Regions from separate parts of the Streptomyces sp. NPDC041124 genome, predicted to be linked through region 2. Evidence: riboswitches for the same ligand, from Rfam matches in the RefSeq annotation. Region 2 holds a riboswitch; the other holds the start of a gene.
What was found. Region 2 has a riboswitch for thiamine pyrophosphate ahead of ACZ6A9_RS24760 (thiamine ABC transporter substrate-binding protein). Riboswitches for the same ligand answer to the same signal wherever they lie in the genome.

Region 1 (2,882 bases), on a different contig from region 2:
GTCAGCCTCCTTGGACGGCGGTGAGGACCTCGACCCGGTCCCCCTCCGCGAGGGGGGTGGTGGGCCACTGCGCGCGCGGGACGACGGTTTCGTTGAGGGCGGCGGCCACCCCGGAGGGCGCCGCGGTGAGGGACCTCACGACGAGGTCGAGAGCCGTGCCGGGCGCGAACTGCCGGGGCTCCCCGTTGACGGAGATGTTCATGCGGGCTGCTCCGTGAGGACGCCGGCGCCGAAGCGCAGGGGGGTGAACGGGCGGGCTTCCGGGGGCAGTTCACCGGTGGTGAGGACGTCCGCCAGGGCGTCGCCAGTGACCGGCGTCAGCAGGACGCCGTTGCGGTGGTGGCCGGTGGCCAGCAGCAGCCCCTCCAGCCCGGTCGGGCCGAGCAGCGGCGCGTTGTCGGGGGAGCCGGGGCGCAGTCCGGCCCGGGTCTCGGTCAGCGGCAGCTCGGTGATGCCGGGGACCAGCTCGTGGGCGTCGCGCAGCAGCTCGTACACGCCGCCCGCGGTCACGGTGGTGTCCCAGCCCATCTCCTCGCTGGTCGCGCCGATCACCAGCTCGCCGCTCTCGCGCGGCACCAGGTAGACGTGACTGCCGCGCACCACGGCGCGCACGGTCCGGCTGAGGAAGGGACCCGTCCGGTCGGGCATCGTCAGCCGCACCACCTGCCCCTTCACGGGCCGCACGGGCGGCAGCACGTCCGCGGGGACGCCCTCCAGCCGCCCGCTGAGGCTGCCCGCGGCGAGCACCACCCGCCCGGCGCCCCGTTCGGTGCCGTCGGCGGTGACGACGCCTCTCGCGCGGCCGCCCGAGACGAGAAGCCGTTCGGCCCGGGCGCGGTGCACGGTCACGCCGGACCGCCCGCACGCGGTCACCAGGGCGGCCGCCAGCCGCCGCGGGTCGATCTGGTGGTCGCCGTCCACCCGCAGTCCGCCGCGCACCCCGGGCGCGAGCATCGGTTCCAGGCGCCGGCACTCCCGCCCGGACAGCCACTGCGACTCCAGGCCCGAGCGCTGTTGCAGGGCGTGCAGTTCGCGCAGGTGGGCGCGGTCGTCGGCGTCCAGGGCCACCGCGAGCGTGCCGCAGCGGCGGTAGCCGAGGTCGTGACCGGTGAGCTCGGTCAGCTCGGCGGCGAAGCCGGGGTAGCGCCGGGCGGAGGCGAGGTTCAGACCCAGCAGGGTCTCCTCGCCGTAGTGCAGTTCCGTGACCGCGGCCAGCATCCCGGCGGCCACCTGGGCGGCACCGCCGCCCGGCTCGGGGTCCACCACCGCCGTGGCGAGCCCGCGCTGCGCGGCCCGCCAGGCGGTCACCAGACCGATGATTCCGCCCCCGACGACGAGGACGTCGGGGGTACCCGTGGGCGACATGGGCGTCCTGCCCCTCCCTTCGCCGGCATGACCCGGATCAGGTTCGTACGGTCGGAGGCCGCCAGCCTCCCTCTCAGCCCGGTGCGTCCGGGCTCCCGCGAGTGTTCTACGTTGGCCACCCTAGCCCTCGGAACAGCACGCTCGTAAGGGAGCCCCCACGTGGCCCGATCGCTCGACGGACTCGTCCTCGCCCCGGTCGCCGACCAGGCCCCCGGCCAGGTCGGCACCCGCACCCGGTTCCACTACCACGAGCGGGACGGTGAGGTCTGGGCCGAGTACGCGGGCGGCGACGTGGTGCGCGGGCATCTGGTGGGCACCCGCGCGGGGGACCGGCTGGACTTCCGGTACGTGCAGCTCAGGCGGGACGGCACGACGTCCTCGGGGCACTGCGTCTCGACGGTGGTGGACCTGCCCGACGGGCGGGCGCGGCTGGAGGAGGAGTGGGAGTGGGAGTCCCGGTCCGGCAGCGGGACGAGCGTGGTGGAGCAGATCGAGGGAACCGGCGGCGTGCCAGGTGTCTAAGGTGACCGGGTGAGCGAGCAGACGCAGGAACCGGGACGGTCCGCACCGCGGCGGGTGGTGGTGGCGGGCGCGGGCATGGCCGGCGTGCAGACCGCGGCCGCGCTGCGCGAGCAGGGGTTCACGGGCGCCGTGACGCTGATCGGCGCGGAACCCCACCAGCCCTACGACCGGCCGCCGTTGTCCAAGGCGGTGCTGCTCGGCAAGGCCGAGGACTCCGCCTTCGACCTCGACTTCGAGGAACTCGGCATCGAACTGCGGCTCGGCTGCGAGGTGCTGGGCCTGCGCCCCGACGACCACGAACTGGACACCGAGGCCGGGCCCGTCCCGTACGACGCGCTGGTGATCGCCACCGGAGCGGAACCGGTGCGGCTGCCCGGCGCCGAGGGCGTCCCCGGCGTGCATCTGCTGCGCACCGTGGACGACGCCGAACGGCTGCGGCCGGTGCTCGCGCGGCAGCACGACATCGTGGTGGTGGGCGCCGGCTGGATCGGCGCGGAGTTCGCCACGGCGGCCCGGGAGGCGGGCTGCGCGGTCACCGTCGTCGAGGCCGCGGAGCGGCCCCTGGCCGGGGCACTGCCCGCCGAGGTGACCGCCCCGATGACCGCCTGGTACGCCGAGGCCGGTGTCACGCTGCGCACCCGCGCGCGGGTGGAGCGCGTGGAGGCGGACGCCGTGGTCCTCGACGACGGCACCCGGCTGCCCGCGGGCGCCGTGGTCGTCGGCATCGGGGCCCGCCCCGCCACGGCCTGGCTCGCGGGCTCCGGAGTCGCACTCGGGGAGCGGGGCGAGGTCGTCGCCGACCGCCGTCTGACGACCTCCGTGCCGGACGTGTACGCGGTCGGCGACTGCGCGTCCTTCCCGTCCGGGCGCTACGGCGGGCGTCTGCTGGTCCACCACTGGGACAACGCCCTCCAGGGGCCGCGCACGGTCGCCGCGAACATCCTCGGCGGGCCGGCCGGCGGGGAACCGGCGGTGTACGATCCGGTGCCGTACTT
Region 2 (2,882 bases):
AACGTCTCGCTGATCAGGAAGTCGAGCAACGCCTTGCCGCCCTCGGGGTTCTTCGCGTTGCTCAGCAGTCCCGCGTACTCGACCTGGCGGAAGCAGGTGCCCTCGGCGACGCCGGTGGGGGCGGTGTCCGGCCTGGGGTCGGCGTAGATCACCTCGGCGGGCGGCGAGGAGGCGTAGGACACCACCAGCGGCCGGTCGGCGCCGGCCTTCCTGCCGCCGGCCGAGCCGGAGAACTCCTCGTTGTACGCCTGCTCCCAGCCGCCGGCGACCTTGACGCCGTTCGCCTTCAGCTTCTTCCAGTAGTCCTGCCAGCCGTCGTCCCCGTACTTCGCGGCCGTCCCGAGCAGGAAGCCGAGGCCGGGCGAGGAGGTGGAGGCGTTCTCGACGACGAGGAGGTCCTTGTACGCGGGCTTGACCAGGTCGTCGAAGGTCTTCGGCGGGGTCAGGCCGTGCTCGGCGAACCACGCCTTGTCGTAGTTGACGCAGATGTCACCGCTGTCGACGGGGGTGACCCGGTGCTCGTCCCCGTCGGCCCGGTACTCGGGCAGGATCAGGTCGGAGCCCTTGGCCTCGTACGGCTGGAACAGCCCGTTGTCGAGGGCGCGGGAGAGCAGGGTGTTGTCGACGCCGAAGAGGACGTCGCCCTGCGGGTTGTCCTTGGTCAGGACGGCCTTGTTGACGGCCTGCCCAGCGTCCCCGTCCTCGAGGACCTTCAGCCGGTAGCCCGACTGCTTCTCGAAGGCGGCGACGACGTCCTCGGACACGGCCCACGAGTTGTGGCTGACGAGGGTGACGGTCCGGGAGCCGCCGCCGTCGCCGCCCGCGGTGCCGTCGTCGGACGACCCGCACGCGGACAGCGTGACCAGTCCCAGCCCGACGGCCAGGACCGTGACCTTCTTGGTGATGCCCACTTGATTCCTCCTGGAGGGACCAGGAAGAGACGCGGCCCTGCCCGGGACCCCTGGGCGGAGTCCCGGGCAGGGCGCAACAGCTCGAGTGACCGATCTCCCTACCCAGAATGACCTGGGCCAGGTTCGGAGGGTCTGCGGCCGGTGCCGCACTCTCAGCGCTGTGGCGCTCCCCTGTCGGAATATGAAGATGTGCTTACTCGCGTCACCTTACCGTTCGCTCGCGGCGAGCTGACCACACGCCCCGTCGATCTCCTGACCACGGGTGTCCCGGATCGTCACCGGCACACCGTGCGCGGCGATCGCCTCCACGAACGCCTTCTCGTCCTCGGGACGGGAGGCGGTCCACTTGGAGCCGGGGGTGGGGTTCAGCGGGATGAGGTTGACGTGCACGGGCCGGCCCTTGAGCAGCCGGCCCAGCCGGTCACCGCGCCATGCCTGGTCGTTGATGTCCCGGATCAGCGCGTACTCGATGGACAGCCGCCGCCCCGACTTCGCCGCGTACTCGAACCCGGCGTCGAGCACCTCGCGCACCTTCCACCGCGTGTTCACGGGGACGAGCGTGTCGCGCAGCTCGTCGTCGGGGGCGTGCAGCGAGATGGCGAGGCGGCACTTGAAGCCCTCGTCGGAGAACCGGTGGATGGCCGGGACGAGACCGACGGTGGACACGGTGATCCCGCGCTGGGACAGCCCGAGCCCGTCCGGCTCGGGGTCGGTGAGCCGGCGGATCGCGCCGACGACCCGCTTGTAGTTGGCGAGCGGCTCGCCCATGCCCATGAACACGATGTTGCTGAGCCGCGCCGGACCGCCCGGGACCTCGCCGTCCCGCAGCGCCCGCATCCCGTCGACGATCTGGTGCACGATCTCGGCGGTGGACAGGTTGCGGTCCAGCCCGGCCTGACCGGTGGCGCAGAACGGGCAGTTCATGCCGCACCCGGCCTGCGAGCTGATGCACATGGTCACCCGGTCCGGGTAGCGCATCAGCACGGACTCGACGAGCGTGCCGTCGAACAGCTTCCACAGCGTCTTGCGGGTGGTGCCCTCGTCGGTCGACAGATGCCGGACGACCGTCATCAGCTCCGGGAGCAGCGCCTCCTGCAGCCGGCCGCGCGAGCCGGCCGGGATGTCGGTCCACTGCTCCGGGGCGTGCGCGTACCGCGCGAAGTAGTGCTGCGAGAGCTGCTTGGCACGGAACGGCTTCTCACCGGCCTCGACGACCGCCTCCTTCCGCTCGGCGGGCGTGAGATCGGCGAGGTGCCGCGGCGGCTTCTTGGCTCCGCGGGGGGCGACGAAGGTGAGCTCTCCGGGAACGGGACGGGCCACGGTCGGGCAACTCCTCAGGACGACGGGGGCCTGGCGACCCGGCACGGGCGGGTGACGGCACCGCTGTGCCTGAGCCAGAAGACAACCCGCGGGGGCGGGGACGTACGAAAGGGCCCGCAGAACACCGCGAGCCCTTCCAGAGTACCTGTTCGCCGTCAACCCGATCCGACGAAGATCACCAGCAGCAGCCACACCACCGGCGCCGTCGGCAGGAGGGAGTCCAGCCGGTCCATGATGCCGCCGTGACCCGGGAGCAGGGTGCCCATGTCCTTGATGCCCAGGTCGCGCTTGATCATGGACTCGCCGAGGTCGCCCAGGGTGGCGCTGGCGGCGACGGCGAGGCCGAGCAGCAGGCCCTGCCACCAGGTGCCGTCGTCGATCAGGAACTGCATGCACAGCGCGCCCGCGGCCATCGCGAAGCCGATCGCGCCCAGCAGGCCCTCGCGGGTCTTTCCGGGACTGATCCGCGGGGCGAGCTTGTGGGTGCCGAAGCGCCAGCCGACGGCGTACGCCCCGGTGTCGCTGACCACGGTCAGCAGGAGGAAGGTGAGGACGCGCCACGCGCCGTCGTCGGCGGTGAGCATCATCGCGACGAAGGTCGCCAGGAACGGGACGTAGAACACCGCGAAGACACCCGCCGTGACGTCCTTC

Region 1: another riboswitch for thiamine pyrophosphate. It lies ahead of thiO (glycine oxidase ThiO); the one in region 2 lies ahead of ACZ6A9_RS24760 (thiamine ABC transporter substrate-binding protein).

The regions. Positions count from the first base shown of each region.
Region 1 is NZ_JBVIYR010000002.1:361,322-364,203, reverse strand. It holds gene thiS (sulfur carrier protein ThiS) at 2-202, opposite strand; gene thiO (glycine oxidase ThiO) at 199-1,365, opposite strand; TPP riboswitch at 1,363-1,474, opposite strand; gene ACZ6A9_RS06045 (avidin-fold protein) at 1,525-1,887, shown strand; gene ACZ6A9_RS06040 (NAD(P)/FAD-dependent oxidoreductase) at 1,897-2,882, shown strand, end outside.
Region 2 is NZ_JBVIYR010000009.1:237,159-240,040, reverse strand. It holds gene ACZ6A9_RS24760 (thiamine ABC transporter substrate-binding protein) at 1-911, opposite strand, end outside; TPP riboswitch at 989-1,094, opposite strand; gene rlmN (dual-specificity RNA methyltransferase RlmN) at 1,119-2,231, opposite strand; gene ACZ6A9_RS24750 (phosphatidate cytidylyltransferase) at 2,387-2,882, opposite strand, start outside.